3 regions of the Streptomyces sp. NPDC091371 genome follow, and region 2 is predicted to be linked to each of the others. Evidence: riboswitches for the same ligand, from Rfam matches in the RefSeq annotation. Region 2 holds a riboswitch; each other region holds the start of a gene.

What was found. Region 2 has a riboswitch for cyclic di-AMP ahead of AB0O21_RS27865 (LysM peptidoglycan-binding domain-containing M23 family metallopeptidase). Riboswitches for the same ligand answer to the same signal wherever they lie in the genome.
Positions count from the first base shown of each region.
Region 1: another riboswitch for cyclic di-AMP. It lies ahead of AB0O21_RS22910 (M23 family metallopeptidase); the one in region 2 lies ahead of AB0O21_RS27865 (LysM peptidoglycan-binding domain-containing M23 family metallopeptidase).
Region 3: another riboswitch for cyclic di-AMP. It lies ahead of AB0O21_RS26030 (transglycosylase family protein); the one in region 2 lies ahead of AB0O21_RS27865 (LysM peptidoglycan-binding domain-containing M23 family metallopeptidase).

Region 1 covers NZ_JBFBFP010000021.1:78,796-85,124, forward strand. The annotation lists gene AB0O21_RS22895 (DNA topoisomerase IV subunit A) at 1-1,372, opposite strand, end outside; gene AB0O21_RS22900 (pitrilysin family protein) at 1,620-2,975, shown strand; gene AB0O21_RS22905 (pitrilysin family protein) at 2,996-4,363, shown strand; cyclic di-AMP (ydaO/yuaA leader) riboswitch at 4,584-4,743, shown strand; gene AB0O21_RS22910 (M23 family metallopeptidase) at 4,756-5,559, shown strand; gene AB0O21_RS22915 (GntR family transcriptional regulator) at 5,731-6,329, shown strand, end outside.
Region 2 covers NZ_JBFBFP010000031.1:82,828-89,156, reverse strand. The annotation lists gene hpnH (adenosyl-hopene transferase HpnH) at 4-1,035, shown strand; gene AB0O21_RS27875 (aspartate aminotransferase family protein) at 1,032-2,435, shown strand; gene AB0O21_RS27870 (tyrosine-protein phosphatase) at 2,487-3,278, opposite strand; cyclic di-AMP (ydaO/yuaA leader) riboswitch at 3,570-3,774, shown strand; gene AB0O21_RS27865 (LysM peptidoglycan-binding domain-containing M23 family metallopeptidase) at 3,779-4,756, shown strand; gene AB0O21_RS27860 (SGNH/GDSL hydrolase family protein) at 4,920-5,705, shown strand; gene AB0O21_RS27855 (MBL fold metallo-hydrolase) at 5,814-6,329, shown strand, end outside.
Region 3 covers NZ_JBFBFP010000027.1:89,748-96,076, reverse strand. The annotation lists gene AB0O21_RS26045 (globin domain-containing protein) at 1-157, opposite strand, end outside; gene AB0O21_RS26040 (cytochrome P450) at 279-1,565, shown strand; gene AB0O21_RS26035 (transglycosylase family protein) at 1,669-2,703, shown strand; cyclic di-AMP (ydaO/yuaA leader) riboswitch at 2,980-3,152, shown strand; gene AB0O21_RS26030 (transglycosylase family protein) at 3,156-3,866, shown strand; gene eno (phosphopyruvate hydratase) at 4,142-5,428, shown strand; gene AB0O21_RS26020 (septum formation initiator family protein) at 5,530-6,018, shown strand; gene AB0O21_RS26015 (DUF501 domain-containing protein) at 6,061-6,329, shown strand, end outside.

The DNA.
Region 1 (6,329 bases), on a different contig from region 2:
GCCGATCGCGCTCGGACTCCAGCTCGATCCGGTCGAAGCGGGTGAGCCGGCGCAGCGGCGTGTCGAGGATGTACTGGGTCTGGACCTCGCTCAGCGAGAAGTGCTCCATCAGGCGTTCCTTCGCCTGCGCGGAGTTGTCGCTGTCCCGGATGATCCGGATGACCTCGTCGATGTCGAGGAGCGCCACCAGCAGGCCCTCGACCAGGTGCAGCCGGTCGCGCCGCTTGCCGCGGCGGAACTCGCTGCGCCGCCGGACGACCTCGAAGCGGTGGTCGAGGTAGACCTCCAGCAGCTCCTTGAGGCCCAGCGTCAGCGGCTGCCCGTCCACGAGCGCCACGTTGTTGATGCCGAAGGACTCCTCCATCGGCGTCAGCTTGTAGAGCTGCTCCAGCACGGCCTCCGGGTGGAAGCCGTTCTTGATCTCGATGACCAGGCGCAGGCCGTGCGAGCGGTCCGTGAGGTCCTTGACGTCGGCGATGCCCTGGAGCTTCTTCGAGCCGACCAGGTCCTTGATCTTCGCGATGACCTTCTCGGGTCCGACCGTGAAGGGCAGTTCGGTGACGACGAGGCCCTTGCGGCGCGCCGTCACGTTCTCCACGGCCACCGTCGCGCGGATCTTGAAGGTGCCGCGGCCGTTCTCGTACGCGTCCTTGATCCCGGACAGGCCCACGATCCGGCCGCCGGTCGGCAGGTCCGGACCCGGAACGAAGCGCATCAGCGCCTCCAGGTCCGCCTGCGGGTAGCGGATCAGGTGGCGGGCGGCCGCGATGACCTCGCCGAGGTTGTGCGGGGGCATGTTGGTGGCCATGCCGACCGCGATCCCGGACGCGCCGTTGACCAGCAGGTTCGGGTAGGCAGCGGGCAGGGCGACGGGCTCCCGCTCCTGGCCGTCGTAGTTGGCGGTGAAGTCGACGGTGTCCTCGTCGATCGACTCCGTCATCAGCGACGTGGCGTCGGCCATCTTGCACTCGGTGTAACGCATGGCGGCCGGCGGGTCGTCGTTGCCGAGCGAGCCGAAGTTGCCGTGGCCGTCGACCAGCGGGAGCCGCATGGAGAAGGGCTGGGCCATGCGCACGAGGGCGTCGTAGATCGACGCGTCACCGTGCGGGTGGAGCTTGCCCATGACCTCGCCGACGACACGGGCACACTTCACGTAGCCGCGGTCGGGGCGCAGGCCCATCTCGTTCATCTGGTAGACGATGCGCCGGTGGACCGGCTTCATGCCGTCCCGGGCGTCGGGCAGGGCACGGGAGTAGATCACCGAGTACGCGTACTCGAGGAAGGAGCCCTGCATTTCGTCGACGACGTCGATGTCGAGGATCTTCTCCTCGAAATCCTCCGGCGGCGGGGTCTTCGTGCTGCGGCGGGCCATCGCTGCGCGGCTCCTTAACCAAGAATGGGGTGTGCTGGGGTCTGGCTGGATCTGACTGGTCTGGCGTGGTCTGGCTTGTCGTGCTCGGGTGGGACTCGGGTACGACGCGGACCATTGTGGCCCGACGCACCGACAACGCCGACTCCGACCCAGGTGACCCGGGAACTTATCCGGCGGGCGACGCGCTTGCATACAGTGGCAGGTCTGACAGAAATCTCTGCATCGCGATCGAAGGGACCACATGCCCATGGGTCACACGGCCACAGCTCAGGCCGGCTCCGGCGGCCTGACAGCGACCGAGCACCGGCTGGCCAACGGCCTGCGCGTGGTGCTCTCCGAGGACCACCTGACCCCGGTCGCCGCGGTCTGCCTGTGGTACGACGTCGGCTCGCGCCATGAAGTCAAGGGGCGTACGGGCCTTGCTCACCTCTTCGAGCACCTGATGTTCCAGGGCTCGAAGCAGGTTCCGGGCAACGGTCACTTCGAGCTGGTCCAGGGCGCCGGCGGCTCCCTCAACGGCACGACCAGCTTCGAGCGCACCAACTACTTCGAGACGATGCCGGCCCACCAGCTGGAGCTCGCGCTCTGGCTGGAGGCGGACCGGATGGGCTCGCTGCTGGCCGCCCTGGACGACGAGTCCATGGAGAACCAGCGCGACGTCGTCAAGAACGAGCGCCGCCAGCGGTACGACAACGTCCCCTACGGCACGGCGTTCGAGAAGCTGACCGCCCTCGCCTACCCGGAGGGCCACCCGTACCACCACACCCCGATCGGCTCCATGGCCGACCTGGACGCCGCGTCCCTGGAGGACGCGCGCAACTTCTTCCGTACCTACTACGCGCCCAACAACGCGGTGCTGTCGGTCGTCGGGGACATCGACCCGGCGCAGACGCTGGCCTGGGTCGAGAAGTACTTCGGCTCCATCCCCGCGCACGACGGCAAGCAGCCGCCCCGCGACGGCTCGCTGCCCGAGATCATCGGCGAGCAGCTGCGCGAGGAGATCGTGGAGGAGGTTCCGGCGCGCGCGCTGATGGCCGCGTACCGCCTCCCGCACGACGGCACCCGCGAGTGCGACGCCGCCGACGTGGCGCTGACGATCCTGGGCGGCGGGGAGTCCTCCCTGCTGCACAACCGCCTGGTACGCCGGGACCAGACGGCCGTCGCGGCCGGCTTCGGCATGCTGCGCCTGGCGGGCGCGCCCTCGCTGGGCTGGCTGGACGTCAAGACCTCCAGCGGGGTCGAGGTGCCCGTCATCGAGGCGGCCGTGGACGAGGAGCTCGCGCGGTTCGCCGCCGAGGGCCCGACGGCCGAGGAGATGGAGCGCGCCCAGGCTCAGCTGGAGCGCGAGTGGCTCGACCGGCTGAGCACGGTGGCCGGCCGCGCCGACGAACTGTGCCGGTTCGCGGTGCTGTTCGGCGACCCGCAGCTGGCGCTGACCGCCGTCCAGCGGGTCCTCGACATCACCGCCGAGGAGGTGCAGGCCGTGGCCGCGGCCCGACTGCGCCCCGACAACCGCGCGGTGCTGGTCTACGAGCCGCTGCCGGGCTCCGAGGAGTCCGCCGAGTCCGACGAGAGCGACGAGAACGAGGGGGCGGAGCAGTGAGCGACACCGCAGCCGTCACGATGACCTTCCACCCGCAGCCGCAGGCCGGCGAGGCCAAGCCGTGGGCCTTCCCGGCTCCGGACCGCGGCGTGCTCGGCAACGGCCTCACCCTGCTGCGGTGCCACCGCCCCGGCCAGCAGGTGATCGCCGTCGAGATCAACCTCGCCGCCCCGCTCGACGCGGAGCCCGAGGGCCTGGACGGCGTGGCCACCATCATGGCCCGCGCGCTCTCCGAGGGCACCGACAAGCACACCGCCGAGGAGTTCGCCGCCGAGCTGGAGCGCTGCGGCGCCACCCTCGACGCGCACGCCGACCACCCCGGCCTGCGGGTCTCCCTGGAGGTCCCGGCCTCCCGGCTGCACAAGGCGCTCGGCCTGCTCGCCGAGGCGCTGCGCGCGCCCGCCTTCGCCGACAACGAGGTCGACCGGCTGGTGCGCAACCGGCTCGACGAGATCCCGCACGAGCTGGCCAACCCGCAGCGGCGGGCCGCCAAGCAGCTCTCCAAGGAGCTGTTTCCGGCCACCCTGCGGATGTCCCGCCCGCGCCAGGGCACCGAGGAGACGGTCGCCCGGATCGACTCGGCCGCCGTCCGCGCCTTCTACGAGGCCCACGTGCGCCCCGCCACCGCCACCGCGGTGGTCGTCGGCGACCTGACCGGCATCGACCTGGACGCCGTCCTGGCGGACACCCTGGGCACCTGGACGGGCGACACCACCGAGGCGCGCCCCGTCCCGCCGATCACCGCTGACGACACCGGCCGCGTGGTCATCGTGGACCGGCCCGGCGCGGTCCAGACGCAGCTGCTGATCGGCCGGATCGGGCCGGACCGCCACGACCGGGTCTGGGCGGCCCAGGTGCTCGGCACGTACTGCCTGGGCGGCACCCTGACCTCCCGCCTGGACAAGGTGCTGCGCGAGGAGAAGGGGTACACGTACGGCGTGCGCGCCTTCGGCCAGGTGCTGCGCTCCACCGCGGACGGCAAGGGCGCCTCGATGCTCGCCATCAGCGGCTCGGTGGACACCCCGAACACCGGACCGGCGCTGGAGGACCTCTGGAAGGTGCTCCGCACCCTCGCGGAGGGCGGCCTGACGGACGCCGAACGGGACGTGGCGGTGCAGAACTTGGTGGGCGTGGCCCCGCTGAAGTTCGAGACGGCGGCCTCGGTCGCCGGCACCCTCGCCGACCAGGTCGAGCAGGAGCTGCCGGACGACTACCAGGCGCAGTTGTACGCGCGACTGGCCGAAACCGGAACGGTGGAGGCCACTTCGGCGGTCGTGAGCGCCTTCCCGGCGGACCGGCTCGTCACCGTCCTGGTGGGCGACGCGGCGCTGATCGAGGAGCCGGTGCGGGCCCTCGGGATCGGTGACGTGAGCGTCGTCACCAACTGAAGTGACGCACTGACACCTCCAACTGGCGTCTGACCGGCGCGTCTTCGAGGGACCCAGGCGGCTTGCCCGCCTGGGTCCCTTTTGCCTGTTTCGTCATGAGGTTGCTTATATGCGGTGTGGCGTACGCAACAAAAGGGCGTGTCTGTTTGGCGATTGACTGATGATCCGCCTAGCGTCGGCCGTGCTGTCCGTCAGTTGTACGCGCCGCATCCGCGGCACCGGGCAGCGATCGCCGAGTCCCCGTCAGGCGCGAGCCTGGGGAGCCGGGGACCCACATCAGTCCCTGGGGTGAATCGGACCGCCTCGCAAGAGGAGGCCCGTAGGAGACCTTCCTGCTCCGAACCCGTCAGCTAACCCGGTAGGCGAGAAGGAAGGAAAGGATCAGCCTCTTCATGGCGTTTGGCAGTCGTCCCACCGGCTCCGGCAAGCACCGCGGCTCCAGCCGTCTGAGCCGCAAGACCGCCGGTTACGCCGGCATAGCCGCCCTCGCCACCACTGGTGTCGTCGGCTCCCTGGCCGCTCCGGCCTTCGCCGCCGACAGCGGCGCCAACAACCACTCGCAGGACAACGCGCTCGGCGCCGTCGTCGTTGCCGAGGACCTCCCGGGCGACATCGCCGACCAGGCCGAGTCCCAGCAGCGCGCCGCCGACCACGCCGCCGCCAAGGCGCAGGCCGAGGCCGAGGCCAAGCAGCGCGCCGCCGAGGCCAAGCGCCTCGCCGAGGCCAAGGCGAAGGCCGAGCGCGAGGCCGCCGAGCGCGCCGCCCGCGAGGAGGAGCGCAAGCGCCTCAACACCTTCGTCTCCCCGCTGGACGACTCGTACGTCAGCACGCAGTACAAGGCGGGCGGCGGCATGTGGTCCTCCGGCAGCCACACCGGCATCGACTTCCACGCCGCCTCCGGCACCTCGGTCCACGCGGTGGGCGCCGGCGTCGTCGTCGAGGCCGGCTACGGCGGCGCGTACGGCAACAACGTCGTCATCAAGCACAACGACGGCACCTACACCCAGTACGGGCACATGTCCCGGCTGAGCGTCTCCGTCGGCCAGCAGGTCACCCCCGGCCAGCAGATCGGCCTGTCGGGCTCCACCGGCAACTCCAGCGGCCCGCACCTGCACTTCGAGGCCCGCACCGGCGCCGACTACGGCTCGGACATCGACCCGGTCGCGTACCTGCGCTCGCACGGCGTGACCCTCTAGCGCCGCGCACCACCCGCTTCACCGAAGGCCCCGGCTCCCCGAGCCGGGGCCTTCGTGTTTCACGGGTTTCGCATTTCCGGCTGCTCTCGGAAATCATCCCGTGTTGCAATAGAGTCGCGGCAGCAGTGGCACCAATGAGGGTGTGAGTCGGAAATAGGCGGAGGTTCGGTCTTGCGTATTCCTGCGCACGCGGTATGCACGGCAATTCGCGACGACATCGTCTCCGGGGTCTTCGGGCCGGGCGGCAGGCTGACCGAGGAGGTCCTGGCCCGCCGGTACGGAGTCTCGCGCGTCCCGGTCCGCGAGGCGCTGCGGACCCTGGAGTCCGAGGGGTTCGTGACCACGCGGCGCCACGCGGGGGCCTGCGTGGCCGAGCCGACCGAGCAGGAGGCCGCCGATCTGCTGGAGCTGCGGATGCTGCTGGAGCCGCTCGCCGCGGCCCGGGCCGCGCGGCGGCGCACCGAGGCGCACCTCAAGGTCCTGCGCGGGCTGGTCAGGCTGGGCCAGGAGCGGGCCAGGCGGGGCCAGGGGGAGGACCTTCGGTCCCTGGGCGGCTGGTTCCACGAGACGCTCGCGCAGGCCTCCGGCAGTCCGGGGCTGATCGCGCTGCTCACGCAGATGCGGCACAAGGTCGCGTGGATGTACGCGGTGGAGGCGCCGGCCCGGCCGGTGGAGTCCTGGGCCGAGCACGGGGCGATCGTGGACGCGGTGGCCCGGGGTGACGCGGAGCGGGCGCGGACGCTGGCGGCGATCCACGCGGAGCGCGCGAC
Region 2 (6,329 bases):
CAGATGGCCATGCCACTGCGACAGTCCATCAGGGTCGGGACCTATCTTCTCGAACAGAAGCTCCGCAAGCGTGAGAAGTTCCCGCTGATCGTCGAGCTGGAACCGCTCTACGCCTGCAACCTGGCCTGCGAGGGGTGCGGGAAGATCCAGCACCCGGCCGGGGTGCTCAAGCAGCGCATGCCGGTCGCCCAGGCGGTCGGGGCCGTGCTGGAGTCCGGGGCGCCCATGGTGTCCATCGCGGGCGGCGAGCCCTTGATGCACCCGCAGATCCACGAGATCGTCCGACAGTTGGTAGCGAAGCGGAAGTACGTCTTCCTCTGCACGAACGCGATGCTGCTGCGCAAGAAGATCGAGAAGTTCACTCCGTCGCCCTATTTCGCCTTCGCCGTGCACATCGACGGCCTGCGCGAACGCCACGACGAATCGGTGGCCAAGGAAGGGGTCTTCGACGAGGCGGTCGCCGCCATCAAGGAGGCGAAGAGGCGTGGTTTCCGGGTCACCACCAACTCCACCTTCTTCAACACCGACACCCCGCAGACGATCATCGAGGTGCTCAACTACCTCAATGACGACCTGAAGGTGGACGAGATGATGATCTCGCCCGCCTACGCCTACGAAAAGGCCCCCGACCAGGAGCACTTCCTGGGCGTGGAACAGACCCGCGAACTCTTCAAGAAGGCCTTCGCGGGCGGCAACCGCAGGCGCTGGCGGCTCAACCACTCCCCGCTCTTCCTGGACTTCCTGGAAGGAAAGGCCGATTTCCCCTGCACGGCCTGGGCCATTCCGAATTACTCCCTCTTCGGCTGGCAGCGCCCCTGCTATCTGATGAGCGACGGCTACGTGCCCACCTACCGCGAACTGATCGAGGACACCGACTGGAGCAAGTACGGCCGCGGCAAGGACCCGCGCTGCGCCAACTGCATGGCGCACTGCGGCTACGAGCCCACCGCCGTCCTCGCCACCATGGGATCGCTCAAGGAATCCCTCCGGGCGGCCCGCGAGACGGTGAGCGGCAACCGGGACAAGTCGGCATGACGGCGCGGTCGCGAGGGGGGAAGGGCTTCGACCTAGGAGCCCTGCTGGCGGCGCGGGGTTCGGAGCGCTACGAGCTGCACGCCAAGCACCTCAACCACCAGCTGCCCCGCATGCTGCACACCATCGGCTTCGACAAGGTCTACGAGAGGGCCGAGGGCGCCCACTTCTGGGACGCCGAGGGCAACGACTACCTCGACATGCTGGCCGGCTTCGGGGTGATGGGCCTGGGCCGCCACCACCCCGTCGTCCGCCGCGCCCTGCACGACGTCCTCGACGCCCAGCTCGCCGACCTGACCCGCTTCGACTGCCAGCCGCTGCCCGGGCTGCTGGCCGAGAAGCTGCTCTCGTACAGCCCCCACCTGGACCGGGTCTTCTTCGGCAACAGCGGCACCGAGGCGGTGGAGACGGCCCTGAAGTTCGCCCGGTACGCCACCGGGCGCCCCAGGATCCTGTACTGCGACCACGCCTTCCACGGGCTGACCACGGGCTCGCTCTCGGTCAACGGGGAGAGCGGCTTCCGGGACGGCTTCGCGCCGCTGCTCCCCGACACGGGCATCGCGCTAGGGGACCTGGCCGCCCTGGAGCGGGAGCTGCGCAAGGGGGACGTGGCCGCCTTCGTCGTCGAACCGATCCAGGGCAAGGGGGTCCACGCCGCCCCGCCCGGCTTCCTGCTCGCCGCTCAGGAGCTGCTCCACCGGCACAAGGCGCTGCTGATCGCGGACGAGGTGCAGACCGGGCTGGGGCGTACCGGTGACTTCTACGCGTACCAGCATGAGCCGGGCGTGGAGCCGGACCTGGTGTGCGTGGCCAAGGCGCTGTCGGGCGGCTACGTGCCGGTCGGCGCGACCCTCGGCAAGGACTGGATCTTCAAGAAGGTCTACTCCTCGATGGACCGGGTGCTCGTGCACTCCGCGAGCTTCGGCTCCAACGCGCAGGCGATGGCCGCCGGGCTGGCGGTGCTCTCGGTGATGGAGGACGAGGAGGTCGTCGCCCATGCCCGGGCCATGGGCGACCTGCTGCGCGGGCGGCTGGCCGCGCTCGTGGACGAGTACGAACTGCTCCACGAGGTCCGGGGGCGCGGGCTGATGATCGGCATCGAGTTCGGCCGGCCGTCCTCGCTCGGGCTGCGCAGCCGCTGGACGATGCTCCAGGCGGCCCGCAAGGGGCTCTTCGCGCAGATGGTCGTGGTGCCGCTGCTGCAGAAGCACCGGATCCTCACCCAGGTCTCCGGGGACCACCTCGAAGTGATCAAGCTGATCCCGCCGCTGATCGTGGACGAGCGGGACGTCGACCGGTTCGTCGGTGCCTTCCGCGAGGTCATGGACGAGGCGCACGGCGGGTCGGGGCTGATGTGGGAGTTCGGCCGGACCCTGGTGAAGCAGGCGGTCGGCAACCGCTGACCGGCGGGGGAGGGGAGCGCGTCGGGCGCGCCCCCCTCCGGCCGCCGGACGTCAGTCGAGCAGGCGCTCGCGGAGGCGGTCCTGGGTCTCGGGCGCGAGTCCGAGGCCCTGCGAGAGGTACGCGTCCACGCCGCCCCAGATCTCGTCGATGGTGTCGAAGGCCGCGAGCAGGTACTCGGCGCGGGCGTCGAAGAGCGGGGCGAGCAGCTCCATCACTTCGGGGGAGCGGGCCTCGGCGGACTCGTCGCTGCGGCGGACGCGGTAGCGGCGGTGCGGGGCGTTCGACTCCAGGTAGTCCGCGACGATCGCCTCGCGCTCGACGCGCAGCGCGAGCAGCGTGACGGCGATCGACAGGCCGGCCCGGTCCTTCCCGGCCGCGCAGTGCATCAGGGCCGGGACGCTGTCCTCGGCGAGGGCGTGCAGGACGCGGCTGTGCTCGGCGGTGCGGTTCTTGATCATTCCGCGGTAGGAGTTCGCCATCCGGGCCGCGGCCTTCCCGTCGCCCAGGACCGAGCGGAGCTGGTCGAGGTCGCCGTCGCGGACCATCTTCCAGAACTCGCGGCCGTCGGCCGGATCCGAGAGCGGGATGTTGACGTTGCGCACGCCGGGCAGTTCCACGTCCGGGCCCTCCAGCGCGTGGTCGGCGCCGTTGCGGAAGTCGAAGACGGTGTGGAGGCCGAGCGAACCGAGGAACTCTGTATCGGTTTCAGTGGCATGCGCCAGATGTCCGCTTCGGAACAGTCGTCCCGTCCTGACCCTTCGTCCGTCAGAAGTCGGCATTCCGCCCACATCGCGGAAATTGCGCACTCCGGACAACTCCGGCTCCTGTATCTGCTGGGTCAAGGGAACTCCTCCGCTTCACGATGCTGGTTGTGGGTGCTCTGTCCGAATTGCACTACTTGGCGACAACTTGCCATAAGCGGAGGCGAGATCGGGCGCGTCCCCGTGAGCCAGATCATACGGTGACCGTGAGTGCCTGATCGCGAAAGCCGAATGCCCGCGTCGGAGCGGTTGTTGGCGGGCGGGAATGGACGGAGGGTGACCGGAATTCCCCCGGTTTCCCGGTCCTGTGATTCCGTCAGGAAATTCGCGGCTTGTTCGGCGCGGCCCTTTGGGATTACGTTCGCGATCGATCCGGGTGGATCGCCGAATCCTGCCGCTACCCGGAAACCGCACCCGACCAATGACGCGCGGCAGGAGCGGGGGAACCAGGTAAGCCGCCGTCCCGGATCTTTGACCGAGACGGCTTGGGGTGAAGCCGTACATGTTCCGTTCATGTGCGGCCGGACATCTCCAGTCCGAACCCGACAGCTCACCTCGCAGGCGCCGGAGAGGAATTCGCCATGCCTGCAAAGGGTAAGCACCGCCGCCCCAAGTCCCTTTCGATATCGCGCGGTTTCGCCGTCGCCGGCACCGGTGGTGCGGCCCTCGCGCTGCCGCTGCTGGGCGCCGCGGGTGCCCACGCGGCCGGCGCTCCGGCCGCTGCGGCCGCGACGACGACCGCCGCGAACGCCGCGACCACCGTGGCCCCCGCGGCGGCCCCGCAGGCTCCGGTCGCGCTCCAGGGCACGGCGGCCGCCGCGCCGACCGTCTACACGGTCGTGCCGGGCGACTACCTCTCGAAGATCGCCGCCGAGCGCCACCTGGCCGGCGGCTGGGAGCAGCTCTACGCCGACAACCGCGAGGCCGTCGGCAGCAACCCGTCGCTGATCCACCCGGGCCTGAAGCTCACCCTCGGCGGTGCGGGCGAGGCGGCCCCGGCCGAATCCGCCCCGGCCCCCGAGAAGGCCCCGAAGGCCGCTGCGAAGTCCGCTCCGAAGGCCGCTCCCAAGACGGCTCCGAAGGCCGCCGAGCAGGCCCCGCCGGCCCGGCAGGAGTCCGCGGCCGAGGCCCCGGCCGCCAAGCAGGCGGCCTCCGGCTTCGTGGCCCCGCTCGCCGGCAGCGGCGTCTCCACCGCCTACAAGGTCGCGGGCAGCATGTGGTCCTCCGGCTACCACACCGGTGTCGACTTCATCGCGAGCTCCGGCACCACCGTCAGGTCGGTCGGCGCGGGCACCGTCGTCTCCGCGGGCTGGGCCGGCTCGTACGGCAACGAGGTCGTCATCCGGCACGCGGACGGCACCTACTCGCAGTACGCCCACCTCTCCTCGCTGTCCGTCTCCTCCGGCCAGAGCGTCACCGGCGGCCAGACCATCGGCCTCTCCGGTTCCACCGGCAACTCGACCGGCCCGCACCTCCACTTCGAGATCCGCACGGGCCCGTCCTACGGCTCCGACATCGACCCGCTGAGCTACCTCCGCTCGAAGGGCGTCAGCATCTGACGGCAGCCGCCGCCGGAGCACCGACACGCGCGAGGCCGGGACCCGAGGGGGGTCCCGGCCTCACGTGTACGTATTCCTTATCCCCCGGGTGGTAAAGATCACGGCCCGTCAACCCCTCATTACGTTGGCGTAGGTTGGTTACGGGAGTGAAGGATGTTGTCCCGTGGCAGCGACGACGACGAAACCCAAGACCATCGGCTCGTACGCGGCGATCGGGGACAGCTTCACCGAGGGCGTGGGGGACCCGGGACCCGGGGACACTTATCTCGGCTGGGCGGACCGGCTCGCCGTGCTCCTGGCCGACGAGCACCCGGAAGGCGAATTCCGGTACGCGAACCTGGCCGTGCGCGGCAAACTCCTCGACCAGATCGTGGCCGAGCAGGTCCCGCGGGCCAAGGCGCTCGCTCCGGACCTCGTGACCTTCTGCGCGGGCGGCAACGACATCATCCGCCCCGGCACCGACCCGGACGACGTGGCGCAGCGGTTCGAGGCGGCCGTCGCCGACCTCACGCAGGCCGTCGGCCGGGTGGTGATCACCACCGGCTTCGACACCCGGGGCGTACCCGTCCTCAAGCACCTGCGGGGCAAGGTGGCGACGTACAGCGTGCACGTCCGCGCCATCGCCGACCGCTACGACTGCCCGGTGCTGGACCTCTGGTCCCTCAAGTCCGTACAGGACCGCAGGGCGTGGGACACCGACCGGCTGCACCTCTCGCCCGAGGGGCACACCCGGGTCGCGCTGCGCGCCGCGCAGGTGCTCGGGCTGGACGTGCCGGCCGACCCCGACCAGCCATGGCCGCCGGAGCGACCGCGCGGCTCGGTCGACGTGACCCGGGACAACATCCAGTGGGCGCGCGAGCACCTGGCGCCCTGGATCGGCCGCCGGCTGCGCGGGGAGTCCTCCGGGGACCACGTCGAGGCGAAGCGGCCGGACCTGCTGCCGCTGTAGGCGGCACGGGACGACACGCACGGGGGACGCGGAATCCTTCGGGGCCGGTGTGCGTTGGGAAGGTCGTAGACCGACGAACATCCTGACCGCACCGTCCCTGGAGGCGCCTTGACCGGCTCCCGTCCCTTGCGTCCGCGGCTGCGCGCCCTGCGGCCCGAAGCCTTCGGCGCGGACCCCTCCGGCGCCCGGCTGGAGCGCATCCGCCGCTCGCCGAACTTCGCCGACGGCGTCTTCCAGAACCCGGTCGGGGCCCGGAACAGGCCCTCCGGCTCGATGGCGGAGTTCGCCAAGATCTACTTCCACCGGGAACAGCGGATCCGGCGCGCTCCCGCCTCGCCGATCCCGGTCTACCCGACCACGCTCGCGGAGCTGGCGAAGCCGCCGGCGAGCGGGCTGCGCCTGACCTGGATGGGCCACTCCAGCGTGCTCGCGGAGATCGACGGGCGCCGGGTGCTGTTCGACCCGGTCTGGGGAGAGCGCTGCTCGCCCTTCCCGTTCGCCGGGCCCAAGCGGCTGCACCCGGTGCCCGTCCCGCTGGCCTCCCTGGGCGAGGTGGACGTGGTGGTCATCTCGCACGACCACTACGACCACCTCGACCTGCCGACGATCAAGGCTCTGGCCGGC
Region 3 (6,329 bases), on a different contig from region 2:
CGAAGAGCCGGTCCCGCTGTCTTTCCATGTCCTCGAAGGAGACCGGGAAGAGTTCACGGACTCCGGGGTTGTGCCAGAACAGGTGGGAGTAGAAGAACTTGACCGCGTGTTCGGCCCGTCTCTCCACCACCGCGAAGCTGCTTTTCAAGATCCTCACATCCACAAACCCGAAAGTAGGAATGTCGGAGTGCGTGAGGTCAAGCGACGACCCATCTACGGACAGCCGCGGCGAACCGGCCATATGGGGTGGAGGGTGGGCGCCGGGATACGGTCGTCGGGTGCACGAGCAGACTCCCGCAGCCCCCGCAGACGTCCCCGCCGACCCCTCCTCCCCGCAGGGTCCGACCCTCTTCGACTGGGAGTTCGCCACCGACCCCTATCCGGCCTACGCCTGGCTGCGCGAGCACTCCCCGGTGCACCGCACCAAGCTCCCCAGCGGGGTGGAGGCCTGGCTGGTGACCCGGTACACCGACGCCCGCCAGGCCCTCGCCGACCAGCGGCTGAGCAAGAATCCCGCGCACCACGCGGAGCCCGCGCACGCCAAGGGGAAGACCGGCATCCCCGGGGAGCGCAAGGCGGAGCTGATGACGCACCTGCTCAACATCGACCCGCCGGACCACACCCGGCTGCGGCGGCTGGTGTCCAAGGCGTTCACCCCGCGCCGGGTCGCCGAGTTCACCCCGCGGGTGCAGGAGCTCACCGACCACCTCATCGACCAGTTCGCGGCGAAGGGGGAGGCCGATCTCATCCACGAGTTCGCCTTCCCGCTCCCCATCTACGCCATCTGCGAGATGCTCGGCGTACCGCGCGAGGACCAGGACGACTTCCGCGACTGGGCCGGCATGATGATCCGCCACGGTGGCGGCCCGCGGGGCGGGGTCGCCCGCTCGGTGAAGCAGATGCGCACCTATCTCGGGGAATTGATCCACCGAAAGCGGGATGATCTGGGCAATGACCTCATCTCGGACCTGATCCGGGCGAGCGACCACGGCGACCACCTGACGGAGGCCGAGGCCACCGCCATGGCTTTCATCCTGCTTTTCGCCGGTTTTGAAACCACGGTGAACCTGATCGGCAACGGGCTGCACTCCCTCTTCATGAACCCGGACCAGCGCGAGCGCCTCCAGGCCTCCCTCGCCGCCGGGGAGACCGGCCTGCTGGCCACCGGGATCGAGGAACTCCTGCGCTACGACGGCCCCGTGGAGCTGGCCACCTGGCGGTTCGCCACCGAACCGATGACCCTCGGCGGCCAGGGGATCGCGGCCGGAGACCCGGTCCTGGTCGTCCTCGCGGCCGCCGACCGGGACCCCGAGCGGTTCGCCGAGCCGGACACCCTCGATCTCTCCCGGACCGACAACCAGCACCTCGGCTACGGGCACGGCATCCACTACTGCCTGGGCGCTCCGCTCGCACGACTTGAAGGGCAGACCGCGCTCGCGAGTTTGCTGACGCGTCTGCCGGATCTGGAACTCGCCGTTCCACCCGAAGAGCTGCGCTGGCGCGGCGGACTCATCATGCGTGGCCTGCGCACTCTCCCCGTCCGCTTCGCACCGTCAAACGCCTGAGCGGCGCCTGACCAGAAGTCAGTTCCCGAGCGAACTTGTGACATGCGTTCGATGGCCGCTAGGTTCTGCCGTTACCCCGCCGTTATGCGAAAGGTGCAGCCTCATGCGTTCCGGGAACGGCCGCCACAGACGCCCCCGTCAGGTGCCCGCGATAGTCGTCACCGCCGGAGTCACCGGCTCCGCGCTGGCCCTGCCGCTGCTCGCCGCCACGAGCGCGAGCGCAGCCGACACCTCCACGTGGGACAAGGTCGCCGAATGCGAGAGCGGCGGCACGTGGAGCGCCAACTTCGGCAGTGGCGCCTACGGCGGGCTCCAGTTCACCCAGGAGGAGTGGCGGGAGGCCGGCGGGCTCGAGTTCGCCGCACGGGCCGACCTCGCGAGCCGGTCCCAGCAGATCGCCGTCGCCGAGCGGGTGCTCGCGGCGCGCGGCCCGCAGGCGTGGCCGATGTGCGCGGCGCCCGCCGGGCTGGACGCGCAGGGCCCCGCCGCGGTGGTGGACCCCGGCCAGACCGGCAGCGGCGCCGCCGGCCGCACGCCGTCCCGCCCGGACGACAAGGTGCCGAACCACGGGACCGGGAAGCCCTCCACGGACTTCGGGGCCCCGACCCCGGCCGCCGTCCCCGACGGCCCGCTCGGCCCGAACCTCGGACTGCCCGTCATGCCGCCGCCGGACCTCCCGGTGCCGGAGCTCCCGACGCCGGACCCCACGGCCCCGGGCAACTCCGGCCACCCGGTGGACCCGAGCGCGCCGGTCGTGCCGCCCACGACCCCGCCCACGACCTCGCCCGCGGCCCCGCCCGCCACCCCGGGCCTGCCGCCGGTGACCCCGGCCGACCCGAGTGCTCCGGCCGACCCGAGTGCCCCCGCGGCCCCGGGCGCCTCCACCGCACCGGGGGCCACGCCCGCGGAGGGCAGCGGCAAGCACCGCGGCGCGCCCGCGGCCGAGGCGCCCGCCACACCTGACGCCGCGTCGAAGCCCACGTACACCGTGAAGGAGGGCGACAGCCTGACGGCCATCGCGGATGCCAAGGGGCTCAAGGGCGGCTGGAACGCCCTCTACTCGGCCAATGAGCAGGTCATCGGCAAGGATGCCAACCTGATCAAGCCCGGACAGAACCTGGATCTAACCGCGCATTAAGGGCACTTCAGCCATCCGGAAAGAGTTGATTGTCCGTTTTCTGTAAGTGAGACATGTGTCTCTTCCGGTCAACTGGCGTGTCCCGCCTCGGGGCTTCCGCAAACCCCGTCCTCACCTGCGCAAACGCCCTCGGAAGGGGCGCAAGTAGGCACCGTTTCCCCCCGATGTCGCTCGTTGAACATCGGGGGGAGACCTGTCTACCTTCTGAATCGCTCGCCACCGCGAGCTCCTTCGACCGCATCGCCGAGTCCTGCCGGCGGACGGGGGGAACAGTCGTCGCGTCAAGCGCCGAAGGCAGGAGCGGGGGAACCAAGGTAGGTGCCGGGAGCGGCCGTTGAAAGACGGTCACGCAACCGGCTAGGGGTCAAGACGTGCGCTAGGTCGCACGGCCGGGCAACTCACTCGCCCGAACCCGACAGCTCACCTCGTAGGCGTCGGTGAGGAGAAACCTCATGCTGCTTTCCGGCAAGGGCAAGCACCGTCGCGCCGCCAAGGCCGCCCGCATCGTCACGCTCGCCGGTGTCGCCGGCGCCGTCGTCGCGGCGCCCCTGATGGCCGCGGGCACCGCGAGCGCCGCCACCGCTTCCGAGTGGGACCGCGTCGCGCAGTGCGAGTCCGGTGGCAACTGGGCCATCAACACGGGCAACGGCTACTACGGCGGCCTGCAGTTCTCTTCCTCCACCTGGGCCGCGTACGGCGGCAAGGCGTACGCCCCGCAGGCCAACCAGGCCTCGAAGTCCCAGCAGATAGCCATCGCCGAGAAGGTCCTCAAGGGCCAGGGCAAGGGCGCCTGGCCGTCCTGCGGCGTGGGCCTGTCGAACTCCGCCTACGGCGGTGGCGCCTCGACCGAGACCAAGAAGACCGAGACGAAGAAGACCGAGCCGAAGAAGTCCGAGACCAAGAAGTCCGAGCCGAAGAAGTCCGAGCCGAAGAAGACGGAGCCGAAGCGCTCCGAGACCCCGGCCCCGACCACCCGCTCCGAGCGCACCGAGGCCGTGAAGACCGGCAACGGTTCGTACGAGGTCAAGTCCGGCGACACCCTGGGCGACATCGCCGACGCGAACGGCGTCAAGGGCGGCTGGGAGAAGCTCTTCGAGCTGAACAAGGACATCGTGTCGGACGCCGACCTGATCTACCCGGGTCAGAAGCTGAAGCTCAGCTGAACAATGCGGCAATAGCCGCAGGTGTCTTCACCACACGTGACAGCCCCACCGCCCGGCGCGCCTTCCCCCCGCGCGCCGGGCGGCGGCGTTTGCGCAGGGCGAACCGCCCATCTCAAGAGTCCTATGTCCTGGAACAGGGGTATTCGGGCCCTTTTTCGTCCCAGGACCCGGGCGGTCGGCTGGCCGAGTGCCCGGAGCCGGTTAGGCTCTAAGCGGCAAGGCCGTCCCACGGCCTGACATGCCGCCGCACACCCAGCGTCACATCCCAGAAGGAGATGCTCGTGCCGTCCATCGACGTCGTCGTAGCCCGGGAAATCCTGGACTCCCGAGGCAACCCCACGGTCGAGGTCGAGGTGGGCCTCGACGATGGCAGCACCGGCCGTGCTGCTGTCCCGTCCGGCGCCTCCACCGGAGCGTTCGAAGCCGTAGAGCTCCGTGACGGTGACCCCAACCGCTACCTCGGCAAGGGCGTCGAGAAGGCCGTCCTCGCCGTCATCGAGCAGCTCGGCCCGGAGCTCGTCGGCTACGACGCCACCGAGCAGCGCCTGATCGACCAGGCGATGATCGACCTGGACGCCACCGAGAACAAGGGCTCCCTCGGCGCCAACGCCATCCTCGGCGTCTCCCTCGCCGTCGCGCACGCCGCGTCCGAGGCCTCGGACCTTCCGCTCTTCCGCTACCTCGGCGGCCCGAACGCGCACCTGCTGCCCGTTCCGATGATGAACATCCTCAACGGTGGGTCGCACGCCGACTCCAACGTGGACATCCAGGAGTTCATGATCGCCCCGATCGGCGCGGAGTCCTTCTCCGAGGCGCTGCGCTGGGGTGCCGAGGTCTACCACACCCTCAAGAAGGTCCTGCACACCAAGGGCCTGTCCACCGGTCTCGGTGACGAGGGCGGCTTCGCCCCGAACCTGGAGTCCAACCGCGCCGCGCTCGACCTCATCGTCGAGGCCATCAAGCAGGCCGGCTACACCCCGGGCAAGGACATCGCGCTCGCGCTCGACGTCGCCGCGTCCGAGTTCTACAAGGACGGCAAGTACGAGTTCGAGGGCCAGTCCCGCTCGGCCGCCGAGATGACCGAGTACTACGAGGAGCTCGTCGCGGCGTACCCGCTCGTCTCCATCGAGGACCCGCTGTTCGAGGACGACTGGGCCGGCTGGAAGACCGTCACCGAGCGCATCGGCTCCAAGGTGCAGATCGTCGGCGACGACCTCTTCGTCACCAACCCGGAGCGCCTGGCCCGCGGTATCGAGGAGGGCTCCGCGAACGCCCTGCTCGTGAAGGTGAACCAGATCGGTTCGCTGACCGAGACCCTCGACGCCGTCGAGATGGCCCAGCGCAACGGCTTCAAGTGCATGATGTCGCACCGCTCCGGCGAGACCGAGGACGTCACCATCGCCGACCTCGCCGTCGCCGTGAACTGCGGCCAGATCAAGACCGGCGCCCCGGCCCGCTCGGACCGCGTCGCCAAGTACAACCAGCTGCTGCGCATCGAGGAGATCCTCGACGACGCCGCCGTGTACGCGGGCCGCAGCGCGTTCCCCCGCTTCAAGGGCTAATCACGGCTCCAGAGGTCTAGCCTCCGTACGTCCCCGCACTCGGTCCCGTACCGTGTGCGGGGACGTATTGCGTCGTACGCGCACACAGGGGAGGCGGATCAATGGCCGGGAACCGGGATCGGTTCTCCACCTTCTCCACCGCGACCAGGCTCAAGCAGCTCGGCGAGCGGACCGCCGCCCACGTCTACCGCTCGCAGTCGCGCCGCCAGGTCCGCCGCAGCCGGCTCACCGGACGCGCCGCCCTCCTGGTGCTCGTCCTCTGTACCCTGGTCGTCGCCCTCGCGTATCCGATGCGCCAGTACGTCTCCCAGCGCGCGGAGATCGCGGAGCAGCAGCGGGCCGCCGCGACCGCACGGGACCGCCTGGAGCGGCTCCGCGACGAGAAGGCCCGCTGGCAGGACGACGCGTACGCCGAGCAGCAGGCGCGCAAGCACCTGCACTTCCTGCGCCCGGGGGAGATCGGCTACATCATGACCGCCCCCGGAGCCGACGCGCCCGAGCGGCACCGCACCGGCCAGCCCGGCGCGGACCGGCCCTGGTACTCGAACGTCTGGGACGGCGTCGACAAGGCCGACCGCCCGGGCGACTGAGCACCGCACCCATCCACGAGAACGAAGAGACTTCCTCCAGGCATGCAGACGCCCCCGCCCCAGACCGACCGGACCGAGCCGACCGACGCCGACGTCGAGGCGTTCCAGCAGCAGCTCGGCCGCCCGCCGCGCGGGCTGCGCGCCATCGCGCACCGCTGCCCCTGCGGCCAGCCGGACGTGGTGGAGACCGCCCCGCGACTCCCCGACGGCACCCCCTTCCCGACGCTGTACTACCTGACGTGCCCGCGCGCCGCCGGCGCCATCGGCACGCTGGAGGCGAACGGCGTGATGAAGGAGATGCAGGCCCGGCT